3 regions of the Halanaerobium sp. ST460_2HS_T2 genome follow, and region 2 is predicted to be linked to each of the others. Evidence: riboswitches for the same ligand, from Rfam matches in the RefSeq annotation. Region 2 holds a riboswitch; each other region holds the start of a gene.

Region 1 (6,249 bases), on a different contig from region 2:
GTCATTTATGGATAGAGAACATTACAAGAAAAGTGATATCTCAGAGATAATTCATTTACTAGATACTGATGGAGCATATATCAGTGAAGATTTGATCGAAAAACATGATAAGGATAAGAATTACTATTATGTTGATAAGTTATGTACCAGACATCCTGAAAACACAAAGAAAAGAAATAATAAAAAAAGTAAAATTATGGATAGACTAAGTAGCCATTCAAAAATTAATGGAATTCCATATAAAGCTTACTACCTATCCTGTAATTTAGAGCATGTACTTCACAATGATGCAAATGTTGATGATAATCAAAAAGTAGAAAAAGCTGAAGAATTTAGTGATAGCTATTTTGAAAGGGAATTAGAGTTTTTAGATTTTATTAGAAAGGATAGTTTTGCTGTCGAAGGTGAATATGAAGAAACTTGGGAGTTTATTAAGCAGGGAAATAACTCCTTAAACAGATATAGCAATTTACACCTTGTTTTTGAAGATTTTTAGCATTTTTAATGGCATATTTTCCTATTAGTAATATGAAAACTAAACAAATGGTGCCCCCGGTAGGAGTCGAACCTACGCTCAAGGCTTCGGAGGCCTTTGCTCTATCCACTGAGCTACGGGGGCATTACTTAAATTATTTTAACAGACAGTTTGAATAATGTCAATAAGTTGTATGATTTTAAGTATTATTAGATTATTTGCTTAAAAAGATTATCAATATTTTTGAATCATATATAAATTCTTAAAAAAATTTAGCATAAAGAAATTATTTAACAGATATAAATTCTTTTAAATGCTACAATTTTTATAAATACAACTATACAGGGGGAGAAAATATGATTAATATTTGTGATTCTGATGAGTGAGCACCATCATGAACACGATCATTCTGCAGTTGAAAATATTAAATTTGCCTTTTTCTTAAATTTATCATTTTCAATTATTGAAATTATTGGTGGTTTGTTAACAAATAGTATGGCAATTTTGTCTGATGCCTTACATGACCTTGGAGATTCAATTTCTCTGGCAGTTTCCTGGTATTTGGAGAACTTTTCGCAAAAAAAAGCAGATGATGATTTTAGTTATGGTTATGCTCGTTTTTCTCTGCTGGGAGCTTTAATTAACAGTATAGTTTTAATTTTAGGATCGTTTTTTATATTATCTGAAGTGGTTCCAAGACTTTTTAATCCTCAAACTGTTCATCCTGAGGGAATGTTATTTTTATCTATTTTTGGGATAATAATCAATGGAATATCTGTTTTAAAATTGCGAGGGGGCAGTTCTTTAAATAAAGAGGTGGTTAGCTGGCATCTGATGGAAGATTTACTTGGTTGGACAGCAATTTTTATTGTTAGTATAATTCTGATTTTTAAAAGTGTTCCTATTTTGGATCCTCTTTTATCTTTATTAATTAATATTTACATTTTATATAATGTTATATCAAAGTTGAAAAGAGTTTTAGCTATATTTCTACAGGGGGTTCCAGATGACATTAATATTGAAAATTTACAACATAAAATTGTTGAACAGAGCAATGCTCTTGCTGTTCATCATACTCATGTCTGGACATTAGAGGGTGAGAAAAATTTCTTGAGTACACATCTAATTGTCAAAGATCAGATAAAAAGAGACGACATTATTGAATTAAAAACAAAAGTTAAAAAACTGCTTGCTGAAGAAGGAATTGATCATGTTACAGTTGAAATTGAGTATGAAAATGAAGAATGTGAGTCTGAAGACTGTAGGGCTTAAACCTGGAATTTACTTGACACAAATCTTTTAATATGGTAAAGTAATTAAAAATAGAAAATTGTCTTATCGAGAGTGGTGGAGGGATCTGGCCCTGAGAAACCCGGCAACCAGCAGTTATACTGCCCGGTGCTAAATCCAGCAGGTTAAGCCTGAAAGATAAGTAGTTGTGAAGCCCACTTCTACTTAAGAAGTGGATTTTTTCTTTTTTATGTTATTTTTTAAACATAAAATTTTAGAAGCTTTTAATAATTAAGCAGAGAGTAATTTGATTAGAGCTTATAAGTAAATAACTTTTAAAAGTAGTAGAGCAGTATGAGGAGGTTAAAATGAAAATTAAAAGTATTTTTGACGAAAAAGAAGTGGTATTTTCTCTGGAGGTATTTCCTCCCAGAGCAGATGTGCCAATTGAAAATATCTATCAAACTTTAGAGGAGCTGAAAGATATTGACCCTGATTATATAAGTGTGACCTATGGGGCTGGAGGTGGAGTTCACAAAAATCGAACCTGTGAACTATCTTCAATTATTAAAGAAAAATATAAGGTAGAAGCACTGGCTCATTTGACATGTATTAACTCTGATCAGCGGACTTTAAATAAAATACTGGCCAGACTCAAAGCAAAGAATATTGATAATGTGTTGGCTTTGCGGGGGGATAAACCTGTTGATGGTGACCCATTAGGAGATTATAATTATGCTTATCAGCTGGTTGAGCATATCAAACAACAGACTAATTTTGGAATTGCAGCTGCCTGTTATCCAGAAGGCCATTTAGAAACAGAGAGTCTGGATCAGGATATTGAGTATTTAAAACAGAAGGTAGATTATGGAGTGGATTATTTAATCTCACAGATGTTTTTTGATAATTCTCTTTTTTATAAATTCAGGGATAAAGTAGAGGAGAAAGGGATAAATGTACCAATTGAAGCAGGAATAATGCCGGTAATAAATAAAAAGCAGGTTGGAAGAATTATAGAATTATCTGATGCTTATTTTCCGGATAAATTTCAGAAGATTTTAGATAAATATGAAGATAATCCTGAGGCTTTAAGAGATGCTGGAATAGCATATGCAGTTGAACAGATAGTTGATTTGATTTCCAGTGAAGTAGATGGAATCCATCTTTATACTATGAACAACCCTTATGTGGCTCGTAGAATAAAAGAAGCCGTTGGTTCTTTAATAACCCACATTAATGGTAAAAAGGTTGGTTAAAATGGAATTTAAAATTGACAGAAAAGAAGTTTTAAGATACTTACAGACTGCTAAAGATATAGAAGATAAGAATATAAATCGTCTGCTTGCTGAATCAATTTCAGAAATAAAAGAGTTGATTAATTTTCGTTATCTATATCATAAATTTCCGATTGAACATACAAAAGAGGGTGTGAAAATAAAAAATACTACTTTAACTTTAAAAGGTAGAAGTATTAAAAAACATCTCCAAAATTCAGCGGAAATTTATCTAATGGCAGCCACACTTGGAGCTCAGGTAGATAAAAAGATTTCCTTTTATGAGAAAATTTCTGTAACTAAGTCAATGATTTTTGACGCCTGTGCCACTACAGCGATTGAAGAGGGTTGTGACCGGGTGGAAGCTGAAATTAAAGAGAAAGCACTAAAAGAAGGGAATGACGATATAACATTTCGCTATAGTCCTGGATATGGTGATCTCGGTATAGATATTCAAAAAGAATTTCTAAGGATTTTGAAGGCACCAAAAAAAATTGGCTTAACTGCTTCCAGCTATAATATGCTGCTTCCGACTAAATCTGTAACTGCAATTATTGGGGTTATAGACAAGAAAACAGCTGCAGAAGAACATTCAATTAAGCAGGAGCAGAAAATAGAAAATTCGAAAGATGGGGACTTAGAATTTGAAAAAAGGCACTGTAAAAATTGTCTTCTGTATGAAGATTGTGAGCTTAGAAGAAAGGGGATTTACTGTGGAGCTAAAGGCTAAATTGGGTAAAGAAATAATTTTATTTGATGGGGCAATGGGTACAGTACTTCAGCAGCGGGGGTTAAAGGCTGGCGATGTTCCAGAAAAATTAAATATTGAAAATAGCAAAGAAATTATTGATATTCATAAAAGTTATCTTAAGGCTGGTGCTGAAATTATAACTACCAATACCTTTGGAGCAAATGCTTTAAAAATGCAAGAAATTAAGTATTCAGTTGAAGAAATAATTACAGCTGGAGTGGAAAATGCCAGGCAGGCAGTAATTGAGTTAGGTGTTGACGCTGCAGTAGCTTTAGATATGGGACCTCTGGGAGAACTCCTGGAACCAATGGGCAGTTTAACTTTTGATGAAGCATATGATCTCTATCAGCAGCAGGTTCTGGTAGGAGTTGAATATGGTGCCGATTTAATACATATAGAAACAATTTCTGATCTTTATGAAGCCAGAGCTGCAGTACTGGCAGCTAAGGAAAATTCCAATCTGCCTGTATTCTGTACATTAACTTTTGAAGAAGATGGCCGCACTTTTACAGGTGGCAGTATTCGTTCTATGATATCTGTGCTGGAAGGTCTGGGTGTTGATGGAATTGGACTTAATTGTTCTTTAGGGCCGGAAAAACTGGAACCATTAGTAGAAGAAGTTTTGGAGTATTCTGAGAAACCAGTTATTCTGCAGGCAAATGCAGGTTTGCCAATAGTTGAAGATGGAGAAACTGTATTTAAGATTTCACCTGAAGAGTATTTTAAGCCGTTGGCAAGATTATACGAAAAAGGACTGGCAGTTGTTGGTGGTTGCTGTGGCACTAACGAAGAGTTTATTTCTTTGATTGCAGATAATTTAAAAAACAAAAAAGTCAAAGAACGGAATGTAATTAATGAAAGTTTTGTTTGCTCGCCTTCTCAGTATGTTAATCTAGCAGGAGTTAATGTAGTGGGAGAAAGAATTAACCCCACCGGTAAAGCAGCATTTAAACAGGCTTTGAGAAATGATGATTTAGATTATATTCTCAAGGTAGCGGTTGAAGAAGTTGATGCAGGAGCAGATATTCTTGATGTTAATCTGGGACTGCCTGAGATAGAAGAAAAAGAAATGATGGTCAAAATAATTAAAGAGCTGCAGGGGATTTTGGATACTCCCCTTCAAATCGATTCCAGTGATCCTGAAGTTATAGAAGAAGCTTTGAAATATTATAATGGGATTGCCATTGTCAATTCGGTTAATGGTGAAATTGAAGTTCTCGAAAATACTTTTCCTGCTGTTAAAAAATATGGAGCAGCAGTAATCGGACTGACTATGGATGATGATGGGATTCCTGATACTGCTGCAGGTCGTTTTGAGATAGCAAAAAGAATTGTAAAAAAGGCAGCTGAATATGGAATTAGTAGAGACAAAATTATTATTGACTGTTTGACACTTACTGCTTCAGCCCAGCAAGAGGGAGTTAAAGAAACTCTTAAAGCTTTAAAAATGGTAAAGAACGAACTGGGAGTCAAAACTACACTTGGAGTTTCCAATGTTTCTTTTGGGCTTCCAGCGCGTCCTGTTTTAAATAGAACTTTTTTGAGTATGGCCCTTTATCAAGGCTTAAATTTACCGATTATTGATCCTAATGATGAAGAGATGATGGCAGCTGTTAAAGCAGCAGCTGTTTTAAATAATATTGATCAAGGAGCAACAGAATATATAAAATATATGGCAGAAGTAGAGACTAATTCAGCTAAAACAGAAAATTCTCAAGAAAAAAATAAAAGTCATGATTTAAAAACAGTCATTGTAAAAGGTCTAAAAAGTGAAGCTGCTAATTTAACTGAGGAAATTTTAAAGGAAAAAGAAGCACTGGAAGTAGTAAATTCTTACCTGATTCCTGCTTTGGATATTGTGGGTAATCGCTACGAAAAAGGTGAAATATTTTTACCTCAGTTAGTGCAGTCGGCAGAAACTGTTAAAGAAGCTTTTGCTATTTTAAAACAGGATATGGCCAGTAAAGGGGGAAGGGATATTTCCAAAGGTACGATAGTAATGGCTACTGTAAAAGGGGATGTCCATGATATTGGCAAAAATATTGTTAAAACAGTACTTGAAAATTATGGATATCAGATTATTGATCTGGGACGCAATGTTAATATTAAAGAGGTAGTCCAGGCTGTTAAAGAAAATCAAATTAAACTTTTGGGATTAAGCGCTTTAATGACTACGACAGTTAAAAATATGGAAAAAACAATTAATGCTGTTCGTGAGATATCACCCACAACCAAAATTATGGTTGGAGGAGCAGTTTTAACGGCAGATTATGCTAAAATGATTGAAGCTGATTATTATGCTAGAGATGCCAGAGAAGCTGTTGAAATTGCCAGAAAAATATTTACTGATTAACTTTTATTTTAAGCATTTTAATAATCAAAATGCCTCCAATTTAAAATCTGGAGGCATTACTAATTTTGCTATTCTGTTATTTCACTATTTTCTTGTTCAGCAGCAAGCTCAGCATAATGAATAGCGTGTTGTTTTAACTCAATTATTTTTTCTTTTGTAATACTTC
Region 2 (6,249 bases):
TTCTACCCACATATTAATTATATTATAAGCTAATAATTTAAGCAAATATAAGAGTGAAAAATAAATAGAGATATATTTAGACAAGAATTATTTGAACATATGTATTGAAAGATTACCATAAATTAATTCTGGCAGTATCGATGTTAATTGAAAACAACTTTCTAGGGGAAGCTATAGTAACTGGAGTTTTTAATCAAAAAGAGATAGGAAATGCACTTAACTTACTTCAGAGTGTTCTGGAAAAAGGCATAAAAACACCTCTATTTTGAAGGTTATCAGTATTATTTCGTTCAGGATGAGCAGGGAGAAAATATTGGTTTTCTGGCCTTTTATCCAAAAGAAGAGTCAATGTATTTGAGCAAATTTTATCTTAAAGAAGAAGCTCGGGGAAAGGGCCTCTCCAGAAAAATGCTTGATTTTGTGGTTGAAGCTGCCAGAAGAGAAGGGCTTACCTCAATCAGGCTGAATGTTAACAAAAATAATAGTGCAGTTAAGGCCTATCAAAAGCTTGGTTTTATAAAAGTCGGCGAACGGAAAAAGGATATCGGGAAGGGCTTTTTTATGGACGATTTTGTTTTTGAATATAGAATAGATTATTCTTAAAAAATAAATTTATAGACCATAAATGCGGTTACTGCTATTATAAAAGCTAAAATTAAATAGGTTGAACTTTCTTTTTCCACAAAGATTCGGGTATCCCACCAGATTTTTGGCATTCTGATCAGGTCACTAAAGGTCCAAACTTCTCTGCGGCCGATGGCAAGAGTATATTTACCCTGCTGTTGTTCAGCTGAAAATACTGCCAGGTAGTAAGTGCCTGCTGCTGGAGCTGGAATTGAAAATTGCTGCCTCCTCCAGTAAGAAGTCATGGTGAACGGTTCAAAAAAGATTTCAGGATTAGCCTGATCATCTCTAACAATAATTATATTTTTGTCTGCTTCCAGTTTTAAAATAGAAATGATATAATTAGGATCATAACCGGCATAATTACTTTCTAATCCTGGACCAATCAGGGCCACATCCGGCCTGAAATCCTGATATCTTTCTATTTGAGGAATAACCAGGCTGAAGTAGATTTCTTCTCCCTGCTCAGCCTGAAAATGGTAGTAATCAACATCACCTGCACTATCTAATTGATTGTAGGCAGCCCAGGAAATCTGGTGGTCCTCAACAAATATTGGATTAACTTTGGTTGCAGGAGCAGAGGTGTCTATTGGTATATGAGCCAGTGCAGTTAATTTTAGGCTTAAAATTAAGATTAAAAGAATAAAGACTATTGAAAATGAATTTATCAAAATTTTCATTTTTATTCACCTCTTTAATTTTAATCTATATTTTAATTATATTGCTAAAAAAATTAAACTACAATAAAAAAATGCTTTCAAGAAATTATATTTTAGCAAAGTAATTTCTGATATTGTCTGTAAAGTCATTGACACATAAAATTTAATAAGGGGTGAAAAAATGAGTACATTGATCGTTTATGCCACTAAATATGGATGTACTGAAAAGGCCGTTAATAGGCTGGCTGATTACCTGGATGGAGAAACCCAACTGCTGAATCTGGGCAGTAGGGATAATAAAGTTATTAAGCTAGAAGAATATGATACAGTTGTGGTTGGAGGATCTATTTATGCCGGGAATATTCAGCAGGAAGTAAAAAAATTCTGTTCAGAAAATATTAATACCTTACTCCAGAAAAAATTAGGGCTATTTATCTGCTGTGGTATGAGTGAGAAAGCAGGGGAACAGCTGGAAAATTCATTTGACAAAAGACTGCTGGAACATTCACTAAGCAAAGGTTATTTCGGTTATGAATTTAATTTTGACCGGATGAACTTTGTTTCCAGATTTATGGTAAAAAAACTGGCCAAAGTCAAGGAAAACAAATCTGAGATTAAGGATGAAAATATTAAAGAATTTGCAGAAAAACTGCAGCGAGGTGAAGGCTAATGAAAACATTCTGGAAAGTAATTTTATTGCTAGTGATAATTATAATTTTCCTTGCTGGAGGTGGGCTTTTCTATCTGAGCCGCGGTCTTGATTCAGGCAGTCGGGTGCCAATTAATGAGGTTGACCTTTCAGCTCTGACTGATGGGACTTACACCGGCACCTATGAGGGTGGTAGATGGACAAATACGGTTAAAGTTACTATTAAAGACCACAGGATTACAGATATAGAAATAGTTGATGATCTTTTATTCTCGCAGCCCGAGGTAGTAGACAAAATTCTGGCCAGAGTTATAGATGAACAGAAAGTAAATGTAGATGTCATCTCCGAGGCAACTGTAAGCAGTAAAGCTTATTTAAAAGCGATTGAACTGGCTTTGAAGTAGATGCGATGAGCTAACTGATCACTTTAAGGATATAGTAGAACTGAGAAAACTAAAATACTACAACAGAATTGGTTTTAATGTCAATTATGCCGGTGGGCAGACGGTGATGCATCTTCATCAGCATATTATACCCCGCTATGAAGGTGATGTAGAGAATCCCAGAGGAGGAATCAGGAGGCTGAAAAAGCAGCTTGTTTATTATGAGGGCTAGAACACTAAAGACTATTTTTTTATAATTTCACCTTTTTTATAGTCAATTTCAGTATAATTAATCTCATTATCATTTATAGCTTGTCTAACATTATATTTAAAAACGGGATCAAATATTTTCATATCTGCTGAAGAGTATATTGCCTGTACCGGGCATATCATCTCACAATTAAAGCATAATTCACAGCTTTTTCCCCATTGGGGTCTTTTTTTGCTGTTTAAAATAATGTTATTTTGAGGACATTCTTTGACACATTTACCACAACCTGTACAGCTTTTTTTACTGAAAAAGAGTCTGGTGTAGATTTTATCTATAAGCCATCTTTTTGTTAATAAAGATTCAATATTGTAAATTAGATTCTTTTTATTTTTGCTTTTATAACTATAATTATTTTCTGAAGCTGTATTTTGCTGAAAAGATTCTATTAAGTAGCGGGTAAATTCTTTAGCCTGACTGATATCATCTTTGTTTGGGCGGCTTTCTGATAAGAGAACTCCTTCTTTTAAATATCCCAAATATTTATCTTCACCCCTGGCAGCATAGAAACCCAGATTAACTGTATTTTTTTCTTTGAGTATTTTTCTTATCTGAAAAGGCACATTAAAATAATAGCTGCCATAACTAATAAAAGAAAATACAGCTTTATTATTTAAGTCTGGCAGAGACTTCAGATAATCTTCTACTATAAAAGGCAGTCTAAAATAATAAACAGGGCTGCCAAATCCAATTAGATCATATTCTTCTAAATGATCAACCTTCTCATCTTTAATATTTTTTAATTTTAGATACCATTCATGGGCAGCCAGTTCCTCGCCGATAGCTTCAGCGACTTTTCTGGTAGAATTTGTTTGGGAAAAATATAAAATTAAGCATTTCACTTTAAAAACTCCTTTTCCTATTTATCTTTAATTAACTGATATTTATAATATTAGTTGTATCTAAATAGAATCCTGCAGGAAAAATTATCTAAGTATATTTTGTTATTCATTAACTTCTGTGTTAATCTATAATTACAATTTAATAAATCTAATCTTATTAAGAGTGGTGGAGGGAACGGACCCGGTGAAACCCAGCAACCCCCGTCAGAGAAGGTGCTAATTTTCGCAGCAGTTGTGCTGAAAGATAAGAAAAGATGCTGATGATTATTTATGAGCTCTTCTCTTATTGAGAAGAGTTTTTTTAATGTTTAAAAAAGGAGGTTTAAACTATGACATATACTACTGGTCTGACAGTTTTTAATACTGCTCCAGGTGAAAAAGAAGAAATGTACTTTAATGTCTGTGACAGTAAATGTGAAGTAAAAAGAAATACTTTAGGCTATAAAGATTTTGGCTCAGCCATGGCTAAAAAGAAGACAAGATTTGATCAGTTTCTCTGTCCTCATGCAGAAGAAGAGTGGCATCAAAAGCTTGAAAAATTAGTTAAGCAGAAAAGAGAAAATCACAGCACAAAAATTGATCAAATGCTGCAGGAAGAGATTGAAGAAATTAAGGCTGAGCATCTAGGATAACTTTCAGCCGGGTCTACCTCTCTAATATTAAAAAATAATATTAGGAGATGATTAAATGTTATTAGAACTACAGAAAGACATTGCTGAATTGGAGAAGGAATATAAAGAACTGAAGTTATTTGAAGTAGAATTAAAATTGATAGAAGTTGAAATGAAAGTAGTTAAATTATTAAATGGTAAGAAATTTTTAGTTAAAGCTCCTGTTGAAGAATTAAAAAATGATATAAAAAGAATTAAGAATGAACTCTATAATTTAAAAGCTGAAGAACTTGATAGTTCAATAAAAGAAATCAAAGATAAAATTGATTATATTATTGATGGACAGATGACATCTGAAATTGGTGGAGCAGGTATTTATTTTAGAAATATGAGAGAGGCAGCCAAAAAGAAAAGAGAAAAAAGAAAAGCTAAATAAAATATTATATTTGCTACAATTTACAAATAATGGTATAATATTTATATTATCATTGAACTTAAGCTTTAAGTTATGGTAAAATATATTTAGAAGGGAAAATTGCCGTGCCTGAAAAATCAAATACACCTCATGATGATTTCTTTAAGAAGACCTTTGGCAGATTAGATATCACAAGGAATTTTCTGCAGAGTTATCTTCCGCAAAACTTGAGAGAATTTGTTGATTTCAGTGAACTTGATCCCAGACCGGTTTCTTATGCTGGAAAGAGCAGTTATTATTCTGATTTACTGTTTAAATCAAATCTAGATGATAAAAAATATGGAGTTTATTTTCTTTTTGAGCACAAAAGTTATAATGACAGATGGTCGGTAATGCAGATATTTAATTATTTAGCTAAAATCTGGATGCGCGAAAAACGAAGTAAAGGAGTTAAAAATTTATCTTTTATAATTCCAATTTTATTTTACCATGGAGGTAATGGAAGACTTGTAATAAAAAATTTTGCTGATTATTTTGATCAGAATATAATAGAGAAATATGATTTAAATAGGTATCTTCCTGATTTTGAAGCAGTATTTTATGATTTTTCCAATGATTCTAATTTAAAATTATTAGGAGATAGAAAAGTAAGATTAACATTAAAATTTTTTATGATTGCAAAGATAAAAGATATTAAAATTGTTTATGAAGAAATAATCTCTTATGTAATTAGCGAAAACAGTGTTGATAAGGATATTTTTTATTTGGGAGTAAATTATATTGCTGATAGTAGAGAGGAATTTGATTATTATCTATTGGGAGAAAAATTAAAATTGAATGGTATGAAAAAGGAGGGCGATATTGTGGTATCAGCAGCTGATAAATTAAGACTGGAAGGTTTAAGAATTGGGGAAGAAAAAGGTGAACGAGAATTATTTAAGAAATTAATTCGTGGTAACTTTCCCCAAACAAATGAAGAAATAATACATTTAATAGATAAAGTTGATATTAAAAAAATAGAAGAATTGAGTGAAAGAATTTCCAGGATTAAAAATATAAAGGAGTTAGAATATTATTTAAAACAATAGAAAATTGAATTTATTCATACTGACCCTTCTCATTTGAGGAGGTTTTTTTTGCATTTATACACTAGTTCGCGACATAAGACTGTCAGAGCAATATGTTAGATTAAATAAAAAGCTCAAATGCAGGAAATCACCAACATTTAACGAATGATTATAATTAGGAAATAAAAGTTATTGATAGAAAATATTTATGACAAAATATGACTTAAATCGACAGAATATTTAGAATGAGGTGGTTTAGAATGCAGAGTAATTTCTCTTTTTTAAAAGAAAAGTGGTCAAGTTTAGCAGAAATAGCTGAGCTGGCAGAAGAAAACTTATATCAGGATCCAAACACTACAATTGTTAAATTGAGGATGTTTACTGAGCAGATTGTAGATTACATATATGCTTATGATAATTTAGAGGAGCCTGAAGAAAATAGTTTTTTTAATAAATTAGGATTGCTGGAAAGAGAAGAATTAATTCAGGGTGAAATAAAAGGTGTATTTCATACTTTAAGAATTGAAGGAAATAAAGGTGTGCATGAGTCCTTGGATTCAACTCAAACTGCTAAAACTCTGCTTTCTTTAGGCCATAAACTTGCTGTCTGGTTTATGCAGCTTTATGGAGACTGGAATTTTGAAGCAGCTGAATTTAAACTCCCTAAGAAAAATGATGAAAAAAGAATAGACTTAGCAGCACTTGAAATGAAATATGACAGTCTGATTGAA
Region 3 (6,249 bases), on a different contig from region 2:
TTAAGTTGAATTTCTATATAATTAGTAATCGTTGCACCAAAATATTAGCTGTCTGTTGATTTGATATTTTATCAGCAGGCGGCTTTCTTTTGTTTTAACTTATAAAATTCTGAAAATAGAAGGAGACAAAAATGAGTCATTTATTAAATGATTTAAACCCAAAACAAAAAATAGCTGCCGAGACTCTGGAAGGTGCAGTATTAGTGCTGGCTGGAGCAGGTAGTGGTAAGACCAGGACTTTAACATATAGAACGGCTAATTTAATTAATAAGGGAGTCAGTCCCAGTAATATTTTGACAGTAACATTTACAAATAGGGCTGCCGATGATATGAAAGCTAAAATTGATGATTTAGTTGGTTCAGAGACCATTGAAGAAATGAATCTTGGGACGTTTCACAGTATTTGTCTTAAAATACTAAGAGAAAATCTGGCAGAGGTTAATCGTTCTGAAGGTTGTTTGATTTATGATACTAATGATTCTATTGCCATAGTAGAGGATATTATTTTCGAATTTGGTCTGGAAGAAACAGAATATGACCCTAAAATGATCTTCAATATTATTTCTAAAGCCAAAATGGAGTTGGTTATTCCATCTGAACTGATCGAGGAATATGCTCAGAAAGATAATCAGGGCTCCCAACATTTTTATCAGATTATAAGCAGAATTTATAGTGAATATGAGCGAGTACTGGAGAATAATAACTGTTTTGATTTTAATGATTTAATTAAAAAAACTATTGAACTTCTTGAAGATAATTTGGAGATTCTAGCTAAATACCAGAATCAGTTTCAGTATATTCAGGTAGATGAATATCAGGATGTAAATCATTCACAATATCAGCTCGTATCTCTTCTGGCCAGACCCCAAAACAATATTTTTGTTGTTGGAGATGACTGGCAGGGAATTTATGGTTTTCGCGGTGCAGATATCAGTAATATTTTAGAATTTGAGCATGATTATCCGGAAGCTAGAACTGTAAAACTGGAAAGAAATTATCGCAGTTCTAATAATATTATTACTGCTTCTAATCAGCTAATTAATAACAACAGTCAGAATAAAGTTAAGGAGGCCTGGACTGAAGCTGATGATGGTGCTCCTATCTTTGTAGCCCGGGCAGAAAATCCTCTGGTAGAAGCTAAATATGTTTGTAAGCGAATTAATCATCTGGTTGATTTTTATAATTACAAACTTAGTGATGTCGCAATTTTATGCCGCAGTCACTTTCAATCAATGCAGCTTCAGAATCAGCTGCCAAAGTTTAGAATTCCTCACCAGTTGGTGGGAGGAGTCAGCTTTTTTGACAGACAGGAAATCCGATATTTTGTTAATTATTTAAAACTGCTGGTTAACCCAAATGACAGATTGGCTTTAAAACGACTATTTAGAATTGAGGTCCATGGTGTTGGAGAAATTTTACTCAGTGAAATTAATAAATATGCCAGAGAACATAATTTAAAAATTACAGATGTCTTTGAAAGTCCAACTCGGGTTAAGGGAATTGGAAATAATAAGGCAGCCAATATTATTGAATTTCAAAGGCGGGTAATTGACAGTATTTATGATCTCCGGGAGGAAAAGCTGCCGATGCAGAAAAAAGCCCTTGAACTTTACCAGCGAGTTAACTTTGACCAGAATGTTCTGGCAGAGCTTGATAATCCAGAGGAACGAAAAAAATATATGGATATGTTTTTAGAAGATATGGCAGATTTTCAGAAAAATAATCCTGGACGTGGATTATATGATTATTTATTAATTAATAAGTTGATTACGGATAAAGATATAACAGAGGATACTCAGGAAAAGGTCAAGGTAATGACTGCCCATTCTGCTAAGGGGCTTGAGTTTCCAGTGGTTTTTATAATTGGAGCGGAAGAAGAAGTTTTTCCTCATTTAAAAAGTCTGGAGGAAAAAGCTGCTGGCTTAAATCCCTATGCTGTTGAAGAAGAAAGAAGACTATTTTATGTAGCGATGACTCGGGCAGAAAAGCTGCTGTTTATTTCATTTTCCAATCGTAGAGTTTCTGGAGATCAGGGCCAGTATAAGCAGATTGTACCTTCCAGATTTTTATATGAACTGCCTGAGCAGCGACTTGATTTTACCAGTGTGGAGAGCAAAAAAGGCGGTTCAGGGATTCAAATGAGGAAAAATGTAGAGGTGATATAAAAGAATATTGGGTAACAGGAAATTATTTCTAGTTACCCGTTTTAAATAAGCAAAAAATCCTTGACAGAGTTAAAATTGAGTGATAAACTACTATATAACTTAAAAAGAAAATAAAAATCATCAAGAGTGGTGGAGGGACTGGCCCTTTGATACCCGGCAACCTACTTAAACATTTAGTAAGGTGCTAATTCCAGCATTTCCAGTGGGGAATGATAGATGAGAGGTAAATAAATCCTCTCAGGAGGATTTTTTTCATTTCTGACTGCTCTTGTGGACACTGGAGCAGTTTTATTATTTTTTAGAGGGTGATTAGTTTTGATTAAAATAGAAAATTTGACAAAACATTATCATGCAGCCCAGGGAAAGGTTGAAGCAATAAATGGCCTTAATTTGGAAGTTGATGATGGTGAGATATTCGGCATGATTGGTCCCAGTGGGGCAGGTAAGAGTACTTTGATTAGAATGCTCAACTTATTAGAGCAGCCTACTTCGGGCACTATAAACATTAATGGAACGGATTTAACAGAATTAAGTTCTCAAAATTTAAGAGCAGCCAGACAGAAGATTGGAATGATTTTTCAGCATTTTAACCTTTTATCTTCTCGAACGGTGCTGGGAAATGTAGCGTTTCCTCTAGAGATAGCAGGTGTAGCAAAAAAAGAGCGAATAGCAAAGGCCAAAGAACTAATAGAACTGGTTGGCCTTTCTGATAGAGCAGATCATTACCCGGCTCAGCTTTCTGGCGGTCAGAAGCAAAGAGTCGGTATTGCAAGAGCACTGGCCAATGATCCGGATCTACTTTTATCTGATGAAGCAACTTCATCACTGGATCCTGAAAGTACAAAATCAGTATTGGAGTTATTAGCAAAAATCAGGGATGAGATGAATTTGACAATTATTTTAATTACCCATGAAATGGGAGTTATTAAAGATATTTGTGACCGGGTGGCGGTTTTAGAGGCCGGACAGATTATTGAAGAAGGTTCAATACTTGATATTTTTGCCAGACCAAAGCAGACTTTAACTAAAAAGTTTATTAGTTCAGTAATTGATTTTGATCTGCCAGAACGAATCATAAAATATGTAAAAGCAGAAAGACCAGGAGAGTTAATTAGAATTTCTTTTGTTGGAGAAAAAACTCATGATCCTTATATTTCTGATTTGGTAAAACATTATTCAGTAGATGCCAACATATTATATGGCAATATTGATGAGATTCAGGGAGTTCCATTTGGGACTCTGGTTTTAGATTTAGAGGGTCAGCTAACAAATATTGAGGAAAGTATTAACTATCTTCAGAGTCAGGATTTAAGAGTAGAGGTGTTGGACAATGTTTGATCTTATAACAGATTTAGCCCGCTATAATGATTTAATGATCAGCGGTTCTTTAGAAACCTTATATATGGTGGCAATGTCTTTGTTTTTTGCTATTGTTGGTGGAATCCCTCTTGGAGTTTTAACAACAATCACCAGGGAAAATCATATTATACCAAATAAACCACTCAATTTTGTTTTAGACGGAATTATAAATATTGGGCGCTCTATCCCTTTTATTATTTTGATGGTAGCTGTAATTCCTTTTACCAGAATGATTGTGGGAACTTCAATTGGTACTAATGCAGCTGTTGTTCCTCTTTCACTGGCAGCAATTCCTTTTATGGGAAGAGTTACAGATAATGCTATTTTAGAAATAGAGCATGGTGTTATAGAATCCGCTCAATCAATGGGGGCCAGTCCACTGCAGATTGTATTTAAGGTTTTACTGCCAGAATCACTGCCGGCAATTATTTTAGGACTGACCCTGACAGCAATCAGTCTGGTCAGTTATTCAGCGATGGCAGGAGCGATTGGTGGAGGTGGCCTCGGCGATATTGCAATCCGCTATGGATATCAACGGTTTCAGCTGGCTGTTATGCTGGAGACTATAGTTATCCTGGTGATTATGGTTCAGCTGATTCAATATGCAGGAAATCAGATAGCTTCATTTTTTGATCACAAAGCTTAGCTGGTTAAGTATTTACTATTTTTAAACTAATACTTAAGATATTATTGAGTAGGAATAAGGAATTATTTCTGGCAAAAACACACAGAGCCAGAATTAATTTAATACATTTATAACAGGTAGAAGAGGAGAGATAATTATGTTAAAGAAAACAATTTTAATTTTAGTGCTTTTAACTTTTGTGTTTGCTGGTGCTGTTCAGGCTGATAATCATGTGCTTAAGATTGGTGCAACTCCTGTACCTCACTCTGAGATTTTAAATTTCATTAAGGATGATCTTGCAGAAAAGGGAATCAAATTGGAAATAGTTGAGTTTACTGATTATGTAACTCCAAATATTGCTTTAAGTGATGGCAGTATTGACGCTAATTTTTTCCAGCATGTGCCTTATCTAAAACGCTTCAATGCTGACCGCGGCCTGAATTTAGCTTCGGCAATTAAAGTTCATGTAGAACCAATCGGCTTATATTCTGACAAATATACAAGTTTAAAAGAAATTCCAGAAGGTGCTTCGATTGCTATTCCAAATGATCCGTCTAATGAGGGGCGGGCTTTAATTTTACTGCACAATAATGACGTTATTACCTTAGCTGATCCAACAAACTTAAGTGCAACTCCAATTGATATTGTGGAAAACCCAAAAAACTTAAACTTTGAAGAATTAGAAGCAGCACAGCTGCCAAGAGTTTTACCGGATGTAGCAGCAGCAGTAATTAATACTAATTATGCCTTAGAGGCTGATTTGAATCCTCTGGAAGATGCTTTAATTATGGAAGGTAGTGACTCACCATATGTTAATGTAGTTGCTGTTAGAAAAGGAGACCAGGACAGCGAAAAAATTCAGATTCTAAAAGAAGTTATTCAGTCTGAGAAAGTTAAAGAATTTATTCTGGAAAAATACGAAGGTGCTGTTGTACCGGCATTTTAATTTAAACTTAGAACCGTAATTTAAATATTTTTGAACAAAGGGAGCAGTTTTCAGGACTGTTCCTTTTTGTTTTTCCGTGAAGAATGTTGTATAATAAAGCCTAGAAAGTAGAAAAAATGAGGTGGAAATTATGAGTAAAAGGCTGGCAGCTGTGGTAAATATAATTCGTCTTATGAAAGACTCGGATGTTAAGATAAGCAAAAAAGCACTATTTTTAGTACCTGTTGCCTACCTTATTTTTCCTTTTGACCTGGTGGGAGATTTTTTTCCAATTCTGGGTCAAATTGATGATATTGCAGTTTTTGTAGTAATGTGGCCTGTTTTAAGGAATATTTTAAGTAAATATCAGTCTGGTGATCCAGAAGTCGAAAAAGAGAAAAAGGATCCAGATGCTATAGATATTGATGATTATACAGTTGAATAAAACAGCAAAAACTCTACCGATAAAATTAAAACTGTAGAGTTTTTGTTTTTAAAAATTTAAAATCTTTGATTTTCCTATAACTTTCACTTACTGAATGAAAAAAATATTTTGATAAATGTTTGGTAGATTAGTATTGATAATTTATTTCGCGGCTGTTGTGAATAATTAAGGATTAATCTAATTCTAATTAACCGTACGGTTGACAAAAAACAAATTTAGAGGTATAATAACTACTGACCGGCTAGTCGAGCAATTATAATTCAGTCAGGAGGTTTCTATGGCCGAAGATACGAAAAATAAAATATTAAAGTCAGCTGTTAAACTTTTTTCTAAAAATAACTACCATGCGGTGTCCATGACAGAGATAGCAGATGGTGCAAATATTAGCAAAGGAACTTTATACTGGTACTTTGACAGTAAAGAAGAGTTGTTTAGAGAAATTGCGTTCGATGGAATTAATCACTTTAACAATCTTTTTAAGGATATTGTCCAGGAAGATAGCAGAAGTGATGAAAAAATCAGAGAAATAGTGAAGTGTGTATTAGAAACTTTGGTAAAGCATTTAGGTATAATAGATGTCTTTAGGAACAATGTTGAGCTAATTAGTAGAGATTTTAAAGACACAATTGAAGCAAAGCATCAAAAGAATATAGAAATTGTGGCCCAAATTGTTGAACAGGGTATTGATGAGGGATTAATAAAAAGCGAAAATCCTGCTGATATTTCGATA

The links. A riboswitch is a leader RNA that binds a small molecule or an ion and turns the genes downstream of it on or off. The one in region 2 is predicted to bind S-adenosylmethionine.
Region 1: linked by a shared signal. The riboswitch ahead of metF (methylenetetrahydrofolate reductase [NAD(P)H]) and the one ahead of DFR80_RS13485 (hypothetical protein) in region 2 are both predicted to bind S-adenosylmethionine.
Region 3: linked by a shared signal. The riboswitch ahead of DFR80_RS08200 (methionine ABC transporter ATP-binding protein) and the one ahead of DFR80_RS13485 (hypothetical protein) in region 2 are both predicted to bind S-adenosylmethionine.

What each region holds. Positions count from the first base shown of each region.
Region 1 covers NZ_QPJF01000011.1:42,524-48,772, reverse strand. Annotated here, with positions in the region: gene DFR80_RS06755 (hypothetical protein) at 1-496, shown strand, start outside; tRNA gene DFR80_RS06750 (tRNA-Arg) at 545-619, opposite strand; gene DFR80_RS06745 (cation diffusion facilitator family transporter) at 854-1,747, shown strand; SAM riboswitch class I at 1,808-1,910, shown strand; gene metF (methylenetetrahydrofolate reductase [NAD(P)H]) at 2,074-2,961, shown strand; gene DFR80_RS06735 (Vitamin B12 dependent methionine synthase activation subunit) at 2,963-3,709, shown strand; gene DFR80_RS06730 (homocysteine S-methyltransferase family protein) at 3,693-6,083, shown strand; gene DFR80_RS06725 (gamma carbonic anhydrase family protein) at 6,152-6,249, opposite strand, start outside.
Region 2 covers NZ_QPJF01000035.1:4,316-10,564, reverse strand. Annotated here, with positions in the region: gene DFR80_RS15495 (hypothetical protein) at 141-269, shown strand; partial or broken gene DFR80_RS13515 (GNAT family N-acetyltransferase) at 280-603, shown strand; gene DFR80_RS13510 (hypothetical protein) at 600-1,304, opposite strand; gene DFR80_RS13505 (flavodoxin domain-containing protein) at 1,465-1,953, shown strand; gene DFR80_RS13500 (FMN-binding protein) at 1,953-2,336, shown strand; partial or broken gene DFR80_RS15490 (HIT family protein) at 2,365-2,547, shown strand; gene DFR80_RS13490 (EFR1 family ferrodoxin) at 2,559-3,425, opposite strand; SAM riboswitch class I at 3,577-3,676, shown strand; gene DFR80_RS13485 (hypothetical protein) at 3,755-4,057, shown strand; gene DFR80_RS13480 (hypothetical protein) at 4,113-4,472, shown strand; gene DFR80_RS13475 (Rpn family recombination-promoting nuclease/putative transposase) at 4,577-5,539, shown strand; gene DFR80_RS13470 (DEAD/DEAH box helicase) at 5,779-6,249, shown strand, end outside.
Region 3 covers NZ_QPJF01000014.1:72,231-78,479, forward strand. Annotated here, with positions in the region: gene DFR80_RS08195 (ATP-dependent helicase) at 132-2,165, shown strand; SAM riboswitch class I at 2,280-2,388, shown strand; gene DFR80_RS08200 (methionine ABC transporter ATP-binding protein) at 2,481-3,503, shown strand; gene DFR80_RS08205 (methionine ABC transporter permease) at 3,496-4,170, shown strand; gene DFR80_RS08210 (MetQ/NlpA family ABC transporter substrate-binding protein) at 4,307-5,095, shown strand; gene DFR80_RS08215 (YkvA family protein) at 5,226-5,519, shown strand; gene DFR80_RS08220 (TetR/AcrR family transcriptional regulator) at 5,797-6,249, shown strand, end outside.